3 regions of the Inmirania thermothiophila genome follow, and region 3 is predicted to be linked to each of the others. Evidence: predicted binding sites of a transcription regulator. Region 3 holds the regulator's gene; each other region holds the start of a gene.
The links. Region 3 encodes sigma-54, which starts transcription at its own class of promoters, with help from an activator protein. Its sites were predicted from a motif close to TGGCANGNTNCNTGCTT; they were not measured.
Positions count from the first base shown of each region.

Region 1: EDC57_RS07610 (DUF3305 domain-containing protein) is a predicted target of sigma-54. The motif match lies at 3,270-3,286, and genes of this name have one in related genera.
Region 2: EDC57_RS10045 (PEP-CTERM sorting domain-containing protein) is a predicted target of sigma-54. The motif match lies at 2,258-2,274, and genes of this name have one in related genera.

Region 1 covers NZ_RJVI01000002.1:395,788-403,042, forward strand. The annotation lists gene EDC57_RS07595 (cache domain-containing protein) at 1-1,206, shown strand, start outside; gene fdhD (formate dehydrogenase accessory sulfurtransferase FdhD) at 1,219-2,052, opposite strand; gene moaA (GTP 3',8-cyclase MoaA) at 2,054-3,073, opposite strand; gene EDC57_RS07610 (DUF3305 domain-containing protein) at 3,323-3,829, shown strand; gene EDC57_RS07615 (DUF3306 domain-containing protein) at 3,826-4,362, shown strand; gene EDC57_RS07620 (4Fe-4S dicluster domain-containing protein) at 4,359-6,029, shown strand; gene EDC57_RS07625 (TorD/DmsD family molecular chaperone) at 6,033-6,632, shown strand; gene EDC57_RS07630 (twin-arginine translocation signal domain-containing protein) at 6,670-6,879, shown strand; gene EDC57_RS07635 (formate dehydrogenase subunit alpha) at 6,908-7,255, shown strand, end outside.
Region 2 covers NZ_RJVI01000002.1:935,718-942,972, forward strand. The annotation lists gene glgP (alpha-glucan family phosphorylase) at 1-1,240, shown strand, start outside; gene EDC57_RS10045 (PEP-CTERM sorting domain-containing protein) at 1,308-2,225, opposite strand; gene malQ (4-alpha-glucanotransferase) at 2,370-3,815, opposite strand; gene EDC57_RS10055 (glycoside hydrolase family 57 protein) at 3,812-5,497, opposite strand; gene glgC (glucose-1-phosphate adenylyltransferase) at 5,484-6,752, opposite strand; gene glgB (1,4-alpha-glucan branching protein GlgB) at 6,854-7,255, shown strand, end outside.
Region 3 covers NZ_RJVI01000003.1:283,076-290,330, reverse strand. The annotation lists gene EDC57_RS12120 (KpsF/GutQ family sugar-phosphate isomerase) at 1-224, shown strand, start outside; gene EDC57_RS12115 (KdsC family phosphatase) at 227-739, shown strand; gene lptC (LPS export ABC transporter periplasmic protein LptC) at 736-1,290, shown strand; gene lptA (lipopolysaccharide transport periplasmic protein LptA) at 1,274-1,783, shown strand; gene lptB (LPS export ABC transporter ATP-binding protein) at 1,780-2,505, shown strand; gene EDC57_RS12095 (RNA polymerase factor sigma-54) at 2,577-4,013, shown strand; gene hpf (ribosome hibernation-promoting factor, HPF/YfiA family) at 4,056-4,385, shown strand; gene ptsN (PTS IIA-like nitrogen regulatory protein PtsN) at 4,403-4,873, shown strand; gene hprK (HPr(Ser) kinase/phosphatase) at 4,870-5,814, shown strand; gene rapZ (RNase adapter RapZ) at 5,811-6,674, shown strand; gene EDC57_RS12070 (PTS sugar transporter subunit IIA domain-containing protein) at 6,671-7,084, shown strand; gene EDC57_RS12065 (HPr family phosphocarrier protein) at 7,084-7,255, shown strand, end outside.

The sequences.
Region 1 (7,255 bases), on a different contig from region 3:
CGTGCCTTCGTGGTCAACGACTGGTACATCTCGGGCTACGAGCCGCTCTTCGACGTCTACGGCAACCGCGTCGGCATGCTCTACGCGGGGTTTCTCGAGGCCCCCTACCGCGCCGCGGGGCGGCAGGCGGTGGCGTGGCTCGCGCTCGCGGTGCTCGGGATGCTGCTGCTGGCGGTGACGGTGGCGGTGGTGGGGGCGCGCAGCATCTTCCGCCCCATCGAGGTGATGGCGGACGTGGTGCGGGCCCACGCGCGCGGCGAGGACCGGCGCATCGGCCCGGTGCGGGCGCGCGACGAGATCGGCGAGCTGGCGCGGCGGCTCGACCGCCTGCTCGACCAGCTCGAGAGCCGCAACCGCCAGATCTCCCACGCCGCCGAGCACCTCGAGCGCGAGGTGGCGCGGCGCACCCGCGAGCTGGAGGCCAAGAACGCGAGCCTCGAGCGCACCGTCGCCCTCCTCGCCGAGACCCGGCGCCAGCTCGTGGTGGCCGAGAAGCTCGCGGCGCTGGGCGAGCTCACCGCCGGCATCGCCCACGAGATCAACAACCCCGTGGCGGTGATCCTCGGCAACCTCGAGGTCGCCCTCGCCGAGCTCGGCGAGGCGTCGGCACCGGTGCGCACCGAGCTCGATCTCATCGGCGAGCAGGCCCGGCGCATCCAGGGCATCGTCGGCAACCTCCTGCGCTACGCCCGCCCCTCGGGCGTGGTGGGCGAGCCCGAGACCCTCGACCTCAACGAGGTGGTGCGCGAGACGCTGCCCCTGGTCCGGCACGCGGGCCCGCGCGCCGGGATCGAGATGCGGCAGCGGCTGGCGGCGGCGCGGCCGGTGGCCTGCAACCGCCAGGAGCTGCAGCAGGTGCTGGTCAACCTCCTGGTCAACGCCCTGCGCTCGATGCCGGGCGGCGGGGTGCTGGAGGTGGCCACCGAGGACTGGGCGCGTCCGGGCGAGGGCGCCGGTGCCGTGGTCCACGTGCGCGACAGCGGCGAGGGCATCGCCCCCGAGCACCTCGGCCGCATCTTCGACCCCTTCTTCACCACGCGGCGCGACGGCACGGGGCTGGGGCTGTCCATCAGCTACGGCATCGTCCGCCACTACGGCGGGCGGATCACGGTGGCGTCGGCGCCGGGCCAGGGCAGCACCTTCTCGGTCTGGCTCCCGGCCGCGGACGGGGCGGGGCGGGTGCCGCGGGCGCAGGCCGGGGCCTGACCCCGGCGGGGCTCAGGCGCTGCGGGCCCGCGCCGGCGGGGCGTCGAGGATCACCCGTTCGGCGCCGTGGTAGACGAGGAAGTGCCGCCCCTTGGCGCGCCCGATGAGGGTGACGCCGGTGCGGCGGGCGAGCTCCAGGCCCATCTGGGTGATCCCCGAGCGCGACAGCAGCACCGGGATGCCCATCTGGGCCACCTTGATCACCATCTCCGAGGTCAGCCGGCCGGTGGTGTAGAAGACCTTGTCGGCGCCGCCGATCCCCTCCAGCCACATGTGGCCGGCGATGGCGTCGACGGCGTTGTGCCGGCCCACGTCCTCGATGAAGAGCAGGATCTCGTCGTCGCGGCAGAGGGCGCAGCCGTGGACGGCGCCGGCGGAGCGGTAGACCTCGTTGTGGCCGGCGAGCCGCTCGAGCAGGGCGTAGATGCGCGACTGGCGCACGGTGACCTCGGGCACGGGGCGCAGCCGCGCCAGCAGGTCGCCGAAGACCGTGCCCTGGCCGCAGCCGGTGGTGACCGTGCGCCGCGCGAGACGCTCGTCCCAGCCGCGGGTGCCGCCGCGGGTGACCACCACCGCGGCCTCCACGTCCCAGTCCACCTGGACGGCGACGATCTCCTCGAGGTCCTCGACGAAGCCCTGGTTGCGCAGGTAGCCGAGAACCAGCGCCTCGGGGTGGGCCCCGAGGGTCATGAGGGTGACGATCTCGCGCTTGTCCACGTAGAGGGTGAGGGGCCGCTCGCCGGCGATGCGCACCTCGCGCCGGGCGCCGGTCTCGTCCACGGCGGTGACGGTGTGGGTGGGGGCGAGCCCCGCGCGCGTCATCTCGGGCCGGTAGCGCCCGCCCATCTCATCCCCCGGTGACGTTCATGTGGCGCAGGATCGCCGGACGCGCCGCGAGGTCGAACTCGTGCCCCTGGGGCTTGATGTCCATGGCCGCGACGATGGCGCGCTTGAGGATGTCGCGATCCCCCGGGTGGGCCCGCACCACGTGGCGCAGGTCCACCGAGTGCTCCTGGCCGAGGCAGAGCAGCAGCCGGCCCTCGGCGGTGAGGCGGACGCGGTTGCACGTGGCGCAGAAGTTGTGGCTGTGCGGCGAGATGAAGCCGACGCGGCAGCCGGTGCCGTCGATGCGCCAGTAGCGGGCCGGACCGCCCGTGGTCTCGGTGGTGGGCAGGAGCCGCCAGTGGCGCTCGATCTCGGCGCGCACCTCGTCGCTGGAGCAGTAGCTGCCGAGGCGGTCATGGCCGTCCACCTCGCCGAGCGGCATCTCCTCGATGAAGGTGATGTCGAGGTCGCGCGCGAGGGCGTAGCGGACCAGCGCGGGGATCTCGTCTTCGTTGAAGCCGCGCAGGATCACGGCGTTGAGCTTGATGCGCTCGAACCCGGCCCGGCGCGCGGCCTCGACGCCGTCGAGGACGTCGGCGAGCCGGCCGGTGCGCGAGATGCGGCGGAAGCGCTCGGGGTCGAGGCTGTCGAGGCTGATGTTGATGCGGCGCACGCCGGCGCGGCGCAGCCCCTCGGCGTACTGCGCCAGCAGCGCGCCGTTGGTGGTCAGCACCAGCTCGCGCAGGCCGGGAAGCGCCCCCAGCTCCTCGAACAGCCACAGGATGTTGCGCCGGATCAGGGGCTCGCCGCCGGTGATGCGGATCTTGCGCACGCCGAGCTCGGCGAAGGCGGCGGCGATCTCGCGGATCTCCTCGAGGGTGAGCACCTGCGCCCGCGGCAGGAACGTCATCTCCTCGCTCATGCAATAGAGGCAGCGGAAGTTGCAGCGGTCCGTGACCGAGATGCGCAGATAGGTCACGTGCCGCCCGAAGCGGTCCACGAGCCGCTCCGGCAGGGGCTGGTCTGGGGGCAGCAGTCGCATGCGCTCCTCTCCTCCTCGGGGCCGCCTTCTGCAAGAGGCGTGCCGGAAACGGACGGCTCTCCCGACCGTGGGGCGAGCATAGCCCAGAGGACGACGGGACCGCCAGCCGGGACATCCTGACCCGCCCGCGGCGCCCACCGGGTCATCTTGACCCACCGGGCCCGCGGCGGCGCCCGCGCCGGCGCGCCCCCGCGGCTGGCACGCCGCTTGCTCGCCTCCTCCTCGCAGAGCCACGACGGGAGGCGGCCCATGACCGGGACGGCCGAGCAGCGAGCGATGCCGGTGGCGGTGCTCATGCGCCGGCGCGAGGTGGGGCGGGGCCCGTGGCGCACCGAGACCTGGGAGGCCACCGGGGTGGTCACCGGCGAGGCCGCGACCCGGGACGCCCCCGGACCGCACGCGGCGGTCCGCGAGGAGGGCAGCGGCCAGGTGACGCAGGTGCTCTGGTGCGGCCTCGCCCTGGAGCTCCACGTCGACGAGGCCGAGAGCTACGACCACAACCTGCGCTCGCCGCAGCCGAGCCTGTTCGTGGTCTGCCACCTCGACGAGGCGGCGCTGCCGCCGCTGCGCCCGATCCTGGTCTCGGCGAGCCAGGACGAGGCGGGCGCCTACCTGGAGGCCGAGGCCGAGGTGTTCGCCGTCCCCATGCCGGCCGAGATCGGCGCGCGCCTCGAACGCTACGTCCTCGATCACTACCGGCCGGCGCCGCGCGCCAAGCGCCGGCGTCGGCCCTGGCACGCGGGGGAACGCGGATGAGATCGAACGGCAACGCCCCCGGGCGGGGCGCGCCCGTCGGCGGCGACGAGACCTTCCTGCACCGCTGGGCGCGCCGCAAGCGCGCGGCGCGGCAGGGCGCGGCGCCGCAGCCTGCCTCGCCGCCGGCGGAGGCGCCGAGGCGGCCGGCCCCGACGGATACGGAGCTTCCCGACCCCGAGACGCTGCCGCCGGACTCGGAGCGCTTCCGCGACTACCTCTCGCCGCGGGTGAGCGAGGCGCTGCGCCGCCGCGCCCTGCGCCGTCTCTTCCACCTGCCCCAGTTCCAGGTCGCCGACGGCCTCGACGACTACTGCGAGGACTTCACCGGCTTCGACCCGCTGGGCGAGCTCGTCACCCACGAGATGCGCCACATGCTGGCGCGCCTCGGCGGCGACGGGAGGCAGGCGGCCGACGACGCCGGACCGGTGCGGCGGCGGGAGGCGGCGGAGCCGGTGGCGCAGGAGGAGGGGCCCCTTCGGGCGGGGCAGGCCGATGCGCCGCCGGGCGGCGGAGCGGGGGAGGGGGCGGCATGACGGATGCGACCCCGGCGGTGGCGCTTCCCGAGCCGGCCGTGCAGCGCGCGGCGCGCGAGGCGGCGCTTGCGGCATGGGCGCAGGCGGGGACGCGGCCGCCTGCGACGGTGGCGTACACGAGCCGCGGCCGTCTGGTGGTGATCGGCCCGGGCGAGGCCGTGGCCGAGGTCTGCCGGGTCTGGGCGGCGACGGCGCCGGACCTTGCGGTGCGCGCCGTGTGCACCGAGGGGACACCGCCCGCCGGGGTGCACGCCGCGCGGGCGGGGCGGGTCCGGGTGGTGGGGCACCTGGGGCGCTTCGCCCTCGTCGCCGAGCCCGAGGGGCGCGACCTCGCCGCCGAGCTGGGCCTCGACGGGGGCGCGGATCTGGTGCTCGACCGCCAGGCGCGGCCCGGCGTCTCCGACCCGCTGCCGCCGCCGGGCTACCGGCACCTGCCCCCGGGGGACGGGGCCGCCCTCGCCGATGCGGTGCAGGCGCTGGCGGAGCTCGTGGGCACGTTCGAGAAGCCGGTCTACACCCTCTACGACCCGGACCGCTGCGCCCGGGGCCGCAGCGGCCAGAGCGGCTGCACGCGCTGCCTCGAGGCCTGCCCCACGGGGGCCATCGCCGATCTCGCCGAGCGCGTCGACATCGATCCCTACCGCTGCCAGGGCGCCGGCGCCTGCGCCGCCGTCTGCCCGGGGGGCGCGATCCGCCACGAGAGCCCCCGCAGCGAGGAGCTGCGCGAGGCGATCCGGCGCATGCTCAAGGCTCACCGCGAGGCCGGCGGCGTCGCCCCGACGCTGCTCGTGGTGGCCGAGGGCGAGGCCCCGCAGGCCGAGGCGCTGCCGCCGCACGTGCTGCCGCTGCCGGTGGAGGAGGTGGGGGCGGTGGGGATGGAGACCTGGCTAGCCGCGCTCGCCTACGGCGCAGGCCAGGTCGCACTGGCCCTGCCCGAGGGCGCCCCGGCGCCGGTGCGCGACGCGCTGCGCCGGGAGGTGGCGGTGGCGGCGGCGATCCTCGCCGGGCTCGGCCTCGGCGAGGAACGGGTCGGCCTGCTGGAGGGCGCGGCCGAGGCCGCCGCGCTCACCGACCCGGTGCTGCCCGCGCTCGCCCCCGCGGCCTACGCCGCGGTGGAGGACAAGCGCACCGCGCTGCGTCTCGCCGTGGACCACCTGCGGGTGCAGGTGCCGCCGGGGGAGGCGGAGGCGGTGCTGCCGGCCCACGCCCCCTTCGGCGAGGTCCGGGTGGATCGGGGGCGCTGCACGCTGTGCATGGCCTGCACCTCGGTCTGCCCCACCTCGGCCCTCGTCGCCGGCGGCGACACCCCGGTGCTGCGCTTCATCGAGGCCAATTGCGTGCAGTGCGGGATCTGCGCCGGCGCCTGCCCGGAGCAGGCGATCACCCTGCGGGCGCGCTACCTCTACGACCCGGCGGCGTGCAACGCGCCCCGCGTGCTCCACGAGGAGGCCCCCTTCTGCTGTGTCGTCTGCGGCAAGCCCTTCGCCACCGCGAGCGTCATCGCCCGCATCCGCGAGCGGGTCGCAGGCCATCCCATGTTCGCGGGCGCCGCCGGCCGCAGGCTCGAGATGTGCGAGGACTGCCGCGTGCGCGACATCACGCGCGAGGAGCTGGAACGGAGTGCCGCGCTGCCCCTGGAGGCGCAGCTGCGGCGGCTGGAGGGCTGAGCCATGGAGGCGCGGGGGGAGCCGGGGATGCCGATGGACGAGGCGGCGCGGCTGCGCGGCGCGACCTGGGGGCTGCTGGGTCTGCTCCTTGCCCGCCCGCCGGAGGCGGCTCTGCTGGCGCGCCTCGGTGGCGCCGGCGGGGCCGGGGAGGACGCCCTGGCGCGGGCCTGGGAGGCGCTGGCGGCGGCGGCGCGGGCGACCGATCCGGAGGCGGCCGAGGAGGAGTACCACGCCCTCTTCATCGGCCTCGGCCGCGGCGAGGTGCTGCCCTTCGCCTCCTGGTACCTCACGGGCGCCCTGATGGAGCGGCCGCTGGCGCGGCTGCGCGAGGACCTCGCCCGGCTCGGCTACGCCCGCCGCGAGGAGGTGCGCGAGCCGGAGGACCATGCCGCGGCCCTGTGCGAGACCATGGCCCTGCTCATCGCCGACGGCGCCGACGAGGCGACCCAGCGGCGCTTCTTCGACGCCCACATCGGGCCGTGGATGGGACGGCTCTTCGACGACCTGCGGCAGGCCCCCTCGGCGCGCCTCTACCGCGCCGCCGGGGAGCTCGGCAGGTGCTTTCTCGAGCTGGAGGAGCGCTACCTGGCGCTCGTGTCGTGACCGCGCCCGCGCGGCGGGCGGAAGGAGGAGCGAGACCATGAGCAGCGAAGAGAGGCGGGACGGCAGGACGCGGCGCGAGTTCCTCAAGGGCATGGCGGCGGGGGCCGGCGCGGTGGCGGCGGTGCGCGTCGCCCAGGCCGCCCTCGTGCCGCCCGGCTCGGGGGTGCAGGCGGCGCGACCGGCGCGCGGCGCGGGCTACCGCGAGACCGAGCACGTGCGGACCTACTACGAGACCGCGCGCATCTGACGCGGTCCCCAGCGACGAGGCGAGGGCCATGAGACTGATCAAGAAGACGGGCGCTTCGGCGGCGACGGGCGGCATGGACCGGCGCACCTTCCTCAAGACCTCGGGGCTGGCGGCGGGAGGCGCCGCCCTCGCCGGCCTCGCGCCGGGGGCGATGATGCGGCGCGCCGAGGCCGCCGAGGGCGGGGCCAAGGTGGAGACGGTGCGCACCGTCTGCACCCACTGCTCGGTGGGCTGCGGGATCATCGCCGAGGTGCAGAACGGCGTCTGGGTGGGCCAGGAGCCCGCCTTCGACCACCCCTTCAACCGCGGCGCGCACTGCGCCAAGGGTGCCTCGGTACGCGAGCACGGCATCGGCGAGCGCCGGCTCAAGTATCCG
Region 2 (7,255 bases), on a different contig from region 3:
CTGGCAGCGCATCGACTCCATCCCGGACTACACCTTCTGGTCCACCCACCAGCTCCTCAAGGCCGAGCTGCTGGCGGAGCTCGGCGAGCGGGTGCGGGCCCAGCACCGGCGCAACGGCCTGTCCGAGGCCCACATCCGGCGCCTGACCCGCCACCTCAACCCCGACCGCACCGACATCCTCCTGCTGGGCTTCGCCCGCCGCTTCGCCACCTACAAGCGGGCGACGCTGCTGTTCCAGGACCCGGCGCGGCTGGCGCGCATCCTCAAGGACCCGGAGCGCCCGGCGGTGATCGTCTTCGCCGGCAAGGCCCACCCCCGCGATCTCCCCGGGCAGGAGCTCATCCGCACCATCCACGAGTACGCCATGCGGCCCGAGTTCGAGGGCCACATCGTGCTCGTGGAGAACTACGACCTCGCCCTCGCCCGCGCCCTGGTCACCGGCGTCGACGTCTGGGTCAACACCCCCGAGCACCCCCTCGAGGCCAGCGGCACCTCCGGCATGAAGGCCGGGGTCAACGGCGTGCTCAACCTCAGCGTCCTCGACGGCTGGTGGGCCGAGGGCTTCGACGGCACCAACGGCTGGGGCATCACCCCCCACGCGCCGCACTACGACCTCGCGCACCGCAACCGCGAGGAGGGACAGGAGCTGCTGGACCTGCTGGAGGAGGAGGTGGTGCCGCTCTACTACCACCGCGACGGCCACGGCTACTCGCCGGGCTGGGTGCGCATGGCCAAGGCCTCCATGCGCACCCTGATCCCGCGCTTCAACGCCCAGCGCATGGTGATGGACTACGTGCTCCAGCACTACGGCCCGGCCAACCTGCAGGCGCGCACCCTCGCCGAGGACGGCGCCGCCCCGGCGCGGGAGCTGGCGGCATGGAAGGCACGGGTGATCGCGGCCTGGCCGAAGGTGCGCGCGCGCCGGCTCGATCCGCCCCCGGCGCGGCTCTACAACGGCGAGGTCCTGCCCATCCGGGTGGCGGTGGACCTCGCCGGGCTCGCGCCCGAGGACGTGGTGGTGGAGTGCCTGATCGGCACCGAGCGCGCGGACGGCACGGTGGAGACCCGCCAGCGCTTCCCCTTCCGCCCCCTCGAGGAGCGCACCGAGGAGGGCGAGGCGGTCTACGCCCTGGATCTCACCCCCACGCTGCCGGGGCTGCAGGTCTACCGCCTGCGCCTCCACCCCTACCACCGGCTCATGAGCCACCCCCTGGAGCTGGGCTGCATGCTCTGGCTCTAGGGGCCGGGGCAGAAAAGGGGCCGCGCGGCGGCGCGGCCCCCCTCGTCGTGACGCCGGCGCTGCGGCCTCAGCGTCGCCCGCGGCGCACCAGGGCCGCAAGCCCCGCGCCGAGCAGCACCAGCGTGCCCGGCTCCGGCACCGTGGTGGGCGGCTCCGGCGGCTCCCCTGCCGGCGAGCCCCCGAGGGAGAAGATCACCGAGGCGAAGGTGGCGTCGGGGTCGAGGTCGAAGGCGATGGCCGAGGTGATGTCCCGGGGACCGAAGGCCGGGCTGCCGGGGAAGCGGGGATCCGCCATGGGGGGCAGATCCGCCGTGTCCACGACGCCGGCGATGCTGTAGCTCGCCCCGCCGGACGATATGATGGCGGACAGAAGGTCCGCGAACTCGTCCGCCGCCCAGCCGATGTAGCTCATGCCCACGGCGCTGAGATAGGTGGCGGCGTGGGCGACGCCGACGTTCGCCGTCCTGTCGACGGTGAGGAGCTGGAAGTCCGCCGCCCCCGGCGTGCCCAGCACCACCAGGACGTCGTCGCTGGAATCCAAGACGTCCTCGTCCAGGTACTGGATCAGGCGCACCGGGCCGAAGGGCTGGTCGGACTCGAAGACGAGCTCGGTGAGGTAGTTGGTGCTGCCCGCGGCGATGGTGCTGCGCGCCCGCCAGCGGATCGCGTCGTGGGTCCCGGCGAAGCTGCCCTCGGAGAGCACGGCACCGCCGCTGAGGGCGGCCGGGCTGGTGACGGTGGTCGCCGAGAGGGCCACCGCGCCGCCGTCGGCGCCCACGTCCACGTAGTGCTCGTATTGGAAGATGACGTCCGTGGGCCCCTGCGAGCCGACCGGGTCGAGGATCCCGTCGGAGGCGCTGCCGCCGTCCTGAACGTCCACGCTCCAGGCACCGTCCCCCGCCACACCGTTGGTGATCACCACCGCATGCGCCGGCAGGGCCAGGGCCGCAAGCACCGCCGTGAGGAGATGCGTTTTCCGGACCATGAGCCGTCTCCCTGCGTGACCCGCAGCAACCCTAGCACTTTCCGTGCCACCTGCTCGCGCGATCTTTCCGATCAAGATCTTGCGTGCCCCCGGCGGACGCCGCCGCGGCCTGGCTGTCAGATTTTTCGACACCCGCCGCGCGGCTCAGCGGCCGTAGAGCGCGGCGAGGGCCGCGACCTGCGCGGCCAGGTCCGGGGGCACCTGCGCCCAGCCGAAGCGCCAGCGCCAGTTGCCCTCGGTGGTGCCGGGGCGGTTCATGCGGTGGCCGGCGCCGAGCCCCAGCAGATCCTGCATGGGCACCATCGCGAGCACCGCCACCGAGGCCAGCGCCGCGCGCACCAGCGGCCACGGCATGGGCTCGCCCGGCCGCCCGAGATAGTCCAGCACGCGCCCGCGCACCGCGCCGTCCAGGCCCTCGAACCAGCCCAGGGTGGTGTCGTTGTCGTGGGTGCCGGTGTAGACCACGAGGTCGCGGGCGTGGTTGTGGGGCAGGTGGGGGTTGTCGGCGCCGCCGTCGAAGGCGAACTGCAGCACCCGCATCCCCGGCAGCCCCAGCCCCTCGCGCAGCGCGACCACGTCGTCGGTGATGTAGCCCAGGTCCTCGGCCACCAGCGGCAGCGGCCCGAGGGCCTTGCGCAGGGCGTCGAAGAGGGCCCGCCCCGGCCCCGGCACCCAGCGCCCGTTGCGCGCCGTGGGCTCGCCGGCGGGGATCGCCCAGCAGGCGGCGAAGCCGCGGAAGTGGTCGATGCGCACGAGGTCGAAGTGGCGCAGCAGCCAGCCCACGCGCCGGACCCACCAGCGGTAGCCGTCGGCGGCGTGGACCTCCCAGCGGTAGAGGGGGTTGCCCCAGCGCTGGCCGTCGGCGCTGAAGTAGTCCGGCGGCACCCCGGCCACCGTGCGCGGGCGGCCCTCGGCGTCGAGGTCGAACAGCCCCCGCGCGGCCCAGACCTCGGCGCTGTCGAGGGCGACGAAGATGGGCAGGTCCCCCATGAGGCGCACGCCGGCCCCCGCCGCCGCCTCCCGCAGCCGCCGCCACTGGCGCCAGAAGACGAACTGCTCGAAGCGCACCTGCGCCACCGCGTCGGCGAGCCCCCGGGCCGCCTCGGCGAGGGCCGCCGCGTCGCGGTCGCGCAGGGGCGCGGGCCAGCGCCACCAGGGCGCGCCGCCGTGGGCCGCGCGCAGGGCGGCGAAGAGGGCGTAGTCCTCGAGCCACGCCGCGGCCTCGGCGCAAAAGCGCGCGTAGTCGGCCCGCGCCGCCTCGTCCGCGCCCGCCTCGAGGCGCTGCCGCGCCGCGGCCAGGGCCTCGGCGCGCGGGCGGTGCGGGTCGTCGAGCCAGCCCTCGGCGGCGAGGGCCTCGAGGTCGATCAGGCGCGCATCCCCGGCGAAGGCCGAGAGCGGCTGATACGGGGAGCGGTCCTCGTGGGTCGGCCCCAGGGGCAGGACCTGCCACCAGCGCAGCCCCGCCTCCCCCAGCCAGCGCGCGAAGCGGTGCGCCTCGGCGCCGAGGGTGCCGCCGTCCGGGTCGGGCCCCGGGAGCGAGGTGACGTGGCAGAGGACGCCGGCGGCGCGGCCGCCGGGGATCGGACTCACGCCCCCTCCCGCCCCGGGCGCATGGTGCCGCCGCCCGCCGGGGCGCCGTGGCCCTCGCCGAGGGGCGCCGCGAGGCCCTGCGGGACCTCGCGCCCGAGGGCGCGGTAGAGGGCCGCGAGGTGATGGCGGTAGAGGGCGTCGAAGTCGCGCACCGCCTCCGGCGGGTTGTAGTCGCCGTACCACCAGAACCAGTCCGAGCCCTCGCAGACCGCGAGCCGGCGCACCGCGTCCTCGCGCGCGGCCCCGCCGAGGGCCGGGGCGGCCTCGTCGAAGGCCTGCTTCGCCGCCACCAGCGCGTCCCACGCCCGGTTCTTGTCGGGATCGCCCATCCAGGTGGAGAAGGTGCCGTAGACCCAGCTCCCGGCCACGACGCGCCCGAGCGGCGCCAGCGGCAGCCCCTCCTCGAGCAGCCCCTCGAAGGTGGCCGGGCGCAGGCGCGGGTGGTCCTCGAGGGCGCCGTAGAGGCGGTCGAGGAAGGGGAAGCCGTTCTCGGCGTAGTGCTCCCAGGCGTTCTCGCCGTCGAGGATCACGGCCACCACGCGCCCCGGACGGCCGGCGGTGGCGGCGTCGATGTTCTCCAGATGCCCCACGAGGTCGGCCACCGCCTCGGCGGGCTCGCGCGCGGCGTACTGGAAGCCGATGAGGTCGGAGAGGCCGTCGTCGCGGAAGAAGAGGGCCGGGCCCGTGCCGTGGCGGTAGCCGCGGTGGACCCAGTCCCGCCCCTCGGGGGCCCCGCCGAGGCTGTTGCGCAGCACCCCCTCGCCGCTCGCCGCCCAGCGGAACCCCGCCTCGCCGACGAGGCGCAGCGCGGCCTCGCTCACCCCGCCCTCCGACGGCCAGCAGCCCGCCGGCTCGCGGCCGAAGTGGCGGGCGAAGGCGCGGCGGGCCTCGGCCAGGTGCCAGCGCACCCGCGCCTCGCCGCCGGGGTAGCCCTTGCTCGCCGGCAGCGCCGCCTCCGGCCAGGCCTCGCGGGCGGCCGCGAAGTCGAGCAGCAGCGGCAGCATGGGGTGCCCCCAGGGGCTCGCCGCAAGCTCCACCCGCCCCGCCTCCCACAGGCGACGGTAGCGGCCGGGGATGCCCGCAAGCTGCTCCCCCACCCGCTCCAGGAGGAGGCGCCGCTCGGCGGCGCCGAAGCCGCCCTCGCGGGCCATGAGGTCGCGCAGGCGCGGGTCCGCGCGGCGCACCGCCTCGCCCATCCACGCCAGGTGGTACCAAACGACGAGGTCCTCGACGAAGGCGTCCCCGAGCCACGCCACCCCGGCCCGCGCCGCGAGGGCCTCGCGGGCGATGCGCACCATCCGGGCGTAGGCGGGGAAGCGCGCGATCATGCGGTGTTCGTTGGCGCGCAGGCAGGCGCGCACCACCGCCTCGCGCGCCTCGCCCGCCGGCGGCGCGCCTTCGGCGAGGGCCGCGAGCAGCGGGTCGGGCAGGGGCGCCCCCTCGTGCAGGTGGGCGGCGACGGCCTCGGCGTACTCGGCGAGCTGATCGAGCAGCACAGGGGCGAAGTTGACCACCGCCCGCATCCCTTCGTGGGCCTCCAGGTGGGCCGCCATGTCGGTGTAGTCCTTGATGCCGTGGAGATAGGTCCAGGGCTGGTGATAGCGGCCGTCCTCGGGGTCGCGGTAGCAAGGCTGGTGCATGTGCCAGAGGAAGACCACCGGCAGGCGGTCAGCGCGGGACACGGTGGATCTCCTGGCCCAGCATCTCCGGCACCACCAGGCGCACGCCCTGCTCGGTGACGTGGAAGCGCGCGGCGTCGGCCTCGTCCTCGCCGATCACCGTCCCGTCCGGGATGCGCGTGCCCTTGTCGATGACCGCGCGGCGGATGCGGCAGCCGCGGCCGATCACCACGTCGGGCAGGACCACGCACTCCTCGAGGACGCTGCCCTCCTCCACGCGCACGTTGGAGAAGAGGAGCGAGCGGCGCAGGAACGCGCCCGAGATCACGCAGCCTCCCGAGACCATGCTGTCGACCGCCATGCCGCGGCGCCAGTCGTCGTCGAAGACGAACTTGGCCGGCGGCAGCTGCTCCTGGTAGGTCCAGATGGGCCACTCGGCGTCGTAGAGGTTGAGCTCCGGGGTGACGTCCAGCAGCTCCAGGTTGGCGCGCCAGAAGGCGTCCACGGTGCCCACGTCACGCCAGTAGTAGGGCCGCCCGGTGGCGGGATCGCGGAAGGGGTAGGCATAGACCCGGGCGGTGGCGATGGCGCGGGGGATGACGTCGTGGCCGAAGTCGTGGCTCGAGGCCGGATCCTCGTGGTCGGCGAAGAGGATGTCGTAGAGGAAGGCGCGGCGGAAGACGTAGATCCCCATGGAGGCCAGGGCGACGTCGGGACGCCCCGGCACCGGCGCGGGATCGGCCGGCTTCTCGGCGAAGGCGGTGACGCGGCCGTGCTCGTCCACCGCCATCACGCCGAAGGCGCGGGCCTCGGCCCGCGGCACCTCGATGGCGGCCACGGTGACGTCGGCGTCGTTGGCCACGTGGGCCGCCACCAGCGCGCCGTAGTCCATCTTGTAGATGTGGTCGCCGGCGAGGATCAGCACGTACTCGGGGCGGTGGGCGTGGATGATGTCCAGGTTCTGGAACACGGCGTCGGCGGTGCCCGCGTACCAGCCCTCGCCGGTGCGCTGCTGCGCCGGCAGCAGCTCGATGAACTCGCCGAGCTCGGCGCGCAGGAAGTTCCATCCCTGCTGGATGTGGCGGGTCAGCGAATGGGCCTTGTACTGGGTGAGGACGCTGATGCGGCGGATCCCCGAGTTGAGGCAGTTGGAGAGCGGAAAGTCGATGATGCGGAACTTGCCGCCGAAGGGGACCGCCGGCTTGACCCGCCAGTTGGTGAGGTCCCGCAGGCGGGTGCCGCGGCCGCCCGCGAGCACCAGGGCGAGGGTGTCGCGGGTCAGGCGGCTGACGAAGCGTGCGCTGTAGCGGAATGCCATGGTTCCCTCCCACGCGCGCGGGCGGTTACCCTACCCGCCTCGGCGGACCCCGCCGACGCACCTACTGTAGCCCGCATCACGGGGAGCGGAAAGCACCGGACATGGACGCACTGGACCCTTCGGACCCGGAGATCGCGCGGCTGCTCGGCTTCCGCCATCACGACCCCTTCCGCATCCTCGGCCGCCACTACGCGGGCACCGGCGAGGTGGCGGTACGCGCGCTGATCCCGGACGCCGAGGAGGTGGCGGTGGTGGACGGGCCGACCCTCGGCCGGGTGGCGGGGACGGCGCTGTTCGCCTGGCAGGGCCCGGCGCGGGCGGTGCCGCCCCGCTACCGCCTGCGCTGGCGTGCGGGCGGGCGCTGGCACGAGGCCTGGGACCCGTACTGCTTCCCGCCCCAGATCCCGGACTTCGACCTCCACCTCTTCGGCGAGGGCCGCCACTGGCACGCCTGGCGCTTCCTCGGCGCCAACCCCTGGGAGGCCGACGGCGTCCCCGGCGTC
Region 3 (7,255 bases):
GCGACCTGCGCCGCAGCCTCGACCGCGGCGTCGACGTCCACCGCACCCCCATCGCCGAGGTCATGACCCGCGAGGCACGCACGGTCCGCCCGGGGCTGCTCGCCGCGGAGGCGCTGCACCTCATGGAGACCCACAAGATCAACGGCCTGCTGGTGGTGGACGAGGACGGCCGGCTGCTCGGCGCCCTCAACATGCACGACCTCCTGCGGGCGGGGGTCCTGTAGCGGTGCGGCTGGCGCAGGACGAGCTCGTGCGCCGCGCCGCGGGGATCCGGCTCCTGGTCCTCGACGTCGACGGCGTCCTCACCGACGGGCGCCTGTACGTGGACGAGGCGGGGCGCGAGACCAAGGCCTTCCACGTCCGCGACGGCCACGGCATCAAGCTCGCGCACCGCGCCGGCATCGCCGTCGCCCTCGTGAGCGGGCGGCGCAGCGGCGCCGTCGACGCCCGCGCCGCCGAGCTCGGCATCGGGCACGTCTGCGCCGGGGTCGAGGACAAGGCGGCGGCGCTGGCCCGCCTCTGCCGGGAGACCGGCATCGACGCCGCGGCGGCCGCCTGCGTCGGCGACGACGTGGTCGACCTCCCCATGATGGCGGCCGCGGGGCTCGCCGTCGCCGTCGCCGACGCCCACCCCGCGGTGCTCGCGCGCGCCCACTGGGTGACGAGCCGGCCCGGCGGCGCCGGCGCCGTGCGCGAGGTCTGCGACCTGCTCCTCGCGGCGCGGGGGGAGGGGCCGTGAAGCGGCGCGCTGCCGCCGCCTTCCTCGGCGCCACCGCCCTCGCCGCCGCCCTCCTCGGCCTGGTGCGGCGGCAGGAGGGCGCGGCACCGCCGCTCCCCGGGCCCGCCCACGTCGCCGACTGGTGGGTGAGCGAGGGGGAGGCGGTGGGCTTCGACGAGGCCGGGGCCCCCCGCCGGCGCCTGCGCGCCCGCCGCATGGTGCACTACCGCGACGACGGCACCACCGAGCTCGACGCGCCCCGCGTCGCCCTCGTCGATGCCGCGGGCACGCGCTGGCGGGCCGAGGCCGAGCGCGGCCGGCTCTCCGCCGACCGCCAGCGCCTGCGCCTGGAGGGCGCCGCCCGCCTGGAGCGGCTCGCGCCGCCGGCGCGCCTCGACACCCGCGATCTCCTGCTGGAGCTCGACCGCGAGCGCGCCGCCACCGACGCCGAGGTGGACTTCGCCGCCCCCGGGCGCAGGATCCGGGGGCGCGGCCTGCGCGCCGAGCTTGCCGGCGCGGGCCGCATCACGCTGCTGGCCGAGGTGAGGGGACGCCATGAACCGACACCCTGACCGCACCCTGCCGTGGCGCCTCCTGGCCGCGGCGGCGCTGCTCGCGGCGGCGCTGGGCGCGGCGGCGGCGCCGCCGCCCATCGAGCTCGAGGCCGACCGCGTGGAGGTGGACGACAACCGCGGCGTCAGCGTCTACGAGGGCGCGGTGGTGGTCACCCAGGGCCGGCGGGTGGTGCGCGCCGACCGCGTCGTGGTGCGCAACGACGCGCAGGGGCCGGCGCGCCTCGAGGCCGAGGGGGCGCCCGCCACCCTCGAGGACGTGGACGCCGAGGGCCGCCCCCTCCGGGGCGAGGGCCGGCGCATCGACTACGACCTGCGCGGCGAGGTCGTGGTGATCACCGGGGAGGCGCGGCTGCGCCAGGGCGGCGACCGCTTCCGCGGCGAGCACATCGAGTACCGCATCGCCGACGGGCGCATCCGGGCCGAGGGCGGCGATGCGCGCGTGCACATCCTGCTCGCGCCGCGCGAGGGCGCGACCGGCGACGGGCGATGAGCGGGCTCGAGGCCGAAGGACTCGTCAAGCGCTACCGCGGGCGCAAGGTGGTGGACGGGGTCTCGCTGCGGGTCGGCCCCGGCGAGGCGGTGGGCCTGCTCGGGCCCAACGGCGCCGGCAAGACCACCAGCTTCTACATGATCGTGGGGCTGGTGGCCGCGGATGCCGGGCGCATCCTCCTGGACGGCGAGGACATCACCCGCCGCCCGATGCACCTGCGCGCCCGCGCCGGCCTCGGCTACCTCCCCCAGGAGCCCTCGGTCTTCCGCCGCCTCACGGTGGCGGAGAACATCCTCGCCGTCCTCGAGACGCGCCGCGACCTCGACCCCCCGGCGCGGCGCTCGCGCCTGGAGGCCCTCCTCGAGGAGCTGCACATCGGCCACCTGCGCGCACAGCCGGCGCTGTCGCTCTCGGGGGGCGAGCGGCGGCGGGTCGAGATCGCCCGCGCCCTCGCCGCCGAGCCCCGCTTCATGCTCCTCGACGAGCCCTTCGCCGGAGTCGATCCGATCTCGGTCCTGGACATCCAGCGCATCATCGCCCACCTGTGCCGGCGCGGCATCGGCGTCCTCGTCACCGACCACAACGTGCGCGAGACCCTCGGCATCTGCGGCCGCGCCTACATCGTCAACGCCGGCCGCGTCATCGCCGCCGGCACCCCCGAGGAGATCCTCGCCGACGAGCAGGTCCGGCGGGTCTATCTCGGCGAGGGCTTCCGCCTCTGATCCCTGCAGCGGCAACGGGGCTCGGGTAGAATGACGGCCAAGATGAGCACCGCGGCCGCCAGCGCCAGCCCATGAAACAGACCCTGCAGCTCCGCCTCGGGCAGCACCTGACCATGACGCCGCAGCTGCAGCAGGCGATCCGCCTGCTGCAGCTCTCGACCCTGGAGCTGCAGGCCGAGATCCAGCAGGCGCTGGAGTCCAACGTGATGCTGGAGCTCGAGGAGGAGGGCGAGCAGGAGACCGAGGCGGAGGTCGCCGCCGAGGCCGCGGCGGAGGAGGCCGGCGAGCGCGAGCTCGGCGGCGACGGCGGCGAGATCCCGGACGAGCTCCCCGTCGACAGCTCCTGGGAGGACGTCTACGACGGCGCCGTCCTCTACGGCGGCGGCGGCGGCGACGAGGACGAACGGGGCCTCGAGCCCGTGAGCCACGACGGCGAGTCCCTGCGCGACCACCTCACCTGGCAGCTCGAGCTCACCCCCTTCAGCGAGCGCGACCGCCTCCTCGCCACCCTCATCATCGACGCCATCGACGAGGACGGCTACCTCGGCGCCGGGCTCGAGGAGATCGTCGCCGCGGCGGGGCCGGAGGTCACCGTCGAGGAGGCCGAGGCGGTGCTCCACCGCATCCAGCACTTCGACCCGCCGGGGGTGGGGGCTCGCAGCCTCGCCGAGTGCCTGCGCATCCAGCTCCTCGAGCTGCCGGAGGAGACACCCTGGCGCGCCCAGGCCCTGCGCCTCGTGGACGGCCACCTCGAGACCCTCGCCGCCGGCCGCCACGCCGAGCTCGCCGAGGCCCTCGGCGTCGATCTCGAGGCGCTGCGGGAGGTGGTGGCCCTGGTGCGCTCGCTCAATCCGCGCCCCGGCAGCAGCCTCCCCGGGCCGCCGCCCGAGTACATCATCCCCGACGTCATCGTGCGCAAGGAGGAAGGGGTCTGGCGGGTCGAGCTCAACCCCGAAGCGACGCCGCGCGTCCGCATCAACCCCCGCTACGCCGCCCTGGTGGGCCGGGGCGGCGCCGACGGCACCTGCCTGCGCAGCCACCTGCAGGAGGCGCGCTGGCTGATCAAGAGCCTGCGCAGCCGCAACGAGACCCTGCTCAAGGTGGCCACCTGCATCGTCGAGCGCCAGCGCGGCTTCCTCGAGCACGGCGAGATCGCCATGAAGCCGCTGATCCTGCGCGACGTGGCCGAGGCCGTCGGGATCCACGAGTCCACCGTCTCCCGCGTCACCACCCGCAAGTACATGCACACCCCGCGCGGGATCTTCGAGTTCAAGTACTTCTTCTCGAGCCAGATCGCCACCGACGACGGCGGCGCCGCCTCGGCGACGGCGATCCGCGCCCTCATCCGCAAGCTGGTGGAGGCGGAGAACCCGGCCCGACCGCTGAGCGACGCCATGATCGCCCGCCTGCTGGGCGAGCAGGGGATCCGCGTCGCCCGCCGCACCGTGGCCAAGTACCGGGAGGCCATGGCCATCCCATCGTCGAGCGAGCGCAGGCGGCTCGTCTGAGCCCCTGCCGGGACCCAGGACCCGAGCCAAGAGGAGCCGAGCATGCAGATCAACGTCACCGGCCACCACGTGGAGGTCACCGAGGCGCTGCGCAACTACGTGCTGGAGAAGTTCGAGCGCCTCGAGCGCCACTTCGACCACGTCACCAACGTGCACGTGATCCTCAGCGTGGAGAAGACGCGGCAGAAGGCGGAGGCCACCGTCCACGTCTCCGGGGCGCAGCTCTTCGCCGAGGCGGTGGAGGAGGATCTCTACGCCGCCATCGACGTCCTCGCCGACCGCCTCGACCGGCAGATCCTCAAGCACAAGGAGAAGCTCAACGGCCGCGGCCGCGGCGGCGAGCACAAGCGCGAGGGCGCGGCGCAGGCCTGAGGGCGGAAGGAGGCAACGTGCGCATCGCCGACCTGCTGAGCCCGGACCGGGTCGCCTGGGGGGTCGAGGCGGCAAGCAAGAAGCGGGCCCTCGAGACCCTGAGCCACCTCCTCGCCGACGCCGGCGGGGAGCTCGACCCGGTGCGCATCTTCGAGACGCTGCTCGGGCGCGAGCGGCTCGGCAGCACCGGCCTCGGGCACGGGGTCGCGCTGCCCCACGGGCGGCTCGGTCACGGCGCCGCCGTGGGCGCCCTCCTCACCCTGCGTCAGGGCGTGGACTTCGACGCCCTCGACGAGCAGCCGGTGGACCTCCTCTTCGGCCTCGTGGTGCCGGAGGAGGCCACCGAGGAGCACCTGCAGATCCTCGCCGAGCTGGCGCGCATGTTCTCCGACGAGGCCTTCTGCGCGCGCCTGCGCGAGGCCGGGAGCAGCGAGGCCCTGCTGCGGCTGGTGCAGGGCTGGCCGGAGGCGGCGACCGGGGCGCCATGACCCGGCGGATCACGGCCGCCCAGGTGGTGGAGCTGCTGCGCGAGCCGCTGCGGCTGACCCACATCGCCGGAAGCGACGGGCGCGACCGCATCCTCGAGCCGGCGGGACCGTCCTACACCGCGATGGCGCTCGTCGGCTACCTCAATCCCATCCGCCCGCCGCGGGTGCCGGTCCTGGGCCTGCACGAGCTGGAGCGGCTGTGCGAGGCCCCGGGCGGACCCGCGGCCTTCCTCGCCGGCGCCCTCGGCCCCGAGACCGGCTTCGCCGTGGTCGCCGACGGCTGCCCCGCCCCGGCGGTGCTGGTGGAGGCGGCCGAGGCCGGCGGAACGCCGCTGTTCGGCTCGGAGCTGCCCAGCCCCGAGCTCATCAGCCGCCTCCAGTACCACCTCGCCACGCTGCTCGCCGAGCAGGTCACCCTCCACGGGGTCTTCCTCGAGGTCCTGGGCAGCGGCGTGCTGCTCACGGGCGAGGCCGGCGTCGGCAAGAGCGAGCTCGCCCTCGAGCTCATCAGCCGCGGCCACCGCCTGGTGGCCGACGACTGCCCGGTCTTCTCCCGCGTCGCCCCGGACCTGCTCACCGGACGCAGCCCGGAGCCGGGCGAGGGCTTCCTCGAGGTCCGCGGCCTCGGCATCCTCAACGTCCGCGCCATGTACGGGGCCGACGCCGTCAAGAGCGCCCGCTACCTGCGCCTGATCGTGCACCTGCAGCCCCTCGACGCGGTCGCCCCCGAGGCCATCGACCGCCTGCGCGGCAGCGTGCGCGAGCGCGAGATCCTCGGCGTGCGCATCCCCGAGGTCACCCTCTACGTCGCCCCCGGGCGCAACCTGGCGGTGCTGGTGGAGGCCGCCGTGCGCCAGCACCTGCTCGCCCGCCAGGGCTACGACGCCGCCGCCGACCTCGCCGCGCACCAGCAGCGGCTGCTGGAACGGGGGCCGCGGTGAGGCTGGTCATCGTCAGCGGGCTGAGCGGCTCGGGCAAGAGCACGGCGCTGCACACCCTCGAGGACCTCGGCTACTACTGCGTCGACAACCTGCCGCTGGTGCTCCTGCACGACTTCGCCACCGGGATCGAGGGCCACCGCCGCGGCCGCTACCCGGGGGCCGCCGCGGGCATCGACGCCCGCAACGTCGCCGCCGACCTGCGCCGCTTCCCGGAGATCCTCGCCGGGCTGCGCGATGCCGGCGTCGACACCGAGGTGGTCTTCCTCACCGCCGGCGACGAGGCCCTCGTGCGCCGCTTCGCCGAGACCCGCCGCCCCCACCCGCTGGCCGGCCCGCGCACGGGGCTGCGCGAGGCGATCCAGCGCGAGCGCCGGCTGCTCGCGCCGGTGAGCGAGGCCGCGGATCTCTTCCTCGACACCACGGGACTCAGCATCCACCAGCTCCGCGACCTGGTGCGCGAGCGCGTCGCCCGGCGCCCCCGCGGGCGGCTGTCGCTGCTGGTGCAGTCCTTCGCCTACCGCCAGGGCGTGCCCGCCGACGCCGACCTCGTCTTCGACGCCCGCTGCCTGCCCAACCCCCACTGGGTGCCCGAGCTTCGGCCGCTGACCGGCCGCGACGAGGCGGTGGCGCGCTTCCTCGACGAGCAGCCCGCCAGCGGTGCGCTCCTCGCCGACATCGAGGCCTTCCTCGGGCGCTGGATCCCCCGCTTCGAGGCCGACAACCGCCCCCACCTCGCGGTGGCGGTGGGCTGCACCGGGGGACGGCACCGCTCGGTCTACGTCGCCGAGCGGCTGGCGCAGCGCCTGCGCGCGCAAGGGCGGTGGCAGGTCCTCGTCCAGCACCGGGAGCTCAAGCGGTGACGGCGAGACCGCCGGTGGGGCTACTGCTCGTCACCCACGGGGCCGTGGGCGGGGCCCTCCTTGCGGCCGCGCGCGGCATCCTCGGCGAGACCCGCATGCCGCTGGAGGTGGTGGCGAGCGAGCCCGGCGGCCGCCCGGAGGCGCTCGCGGCGGCCATCGAGGCCGCGCTCGACCGCCTCGACCGCGGCGCCGGCGTGCTCGTCCTCACCGACCTCCACGGCGCCACCCCGGCCAACCTCGTCGCCCGCGCGGCGCGGGGCCGCCGCGTGCGCAGCGTCAGCGGGATCAACCTGCCGATGCTGCTGCGGGTGCTCAACTACGCCGATCGCGACCTCGCCGAGCTCGCCCGACGCGCCGCCGAGGGGGCCGCGGCCGGCATCGTCGCCAGCGAGCAGGGAGAGCCCGAGTGATGCCCGAGTGCGAGATCCGCCGCCGCATGGAGATCGTCAACCGCCTCGGACTGCACGCGCGCGCCGCCGCCAAGCTCGTCCAGACGGCCTCGCGCTTCGCCTCCGAGATCACCCTGCGCTGCAACGGCCGCGAGGCCAACGCCAAGAGCATCATGGGGGTGATGATGCTGG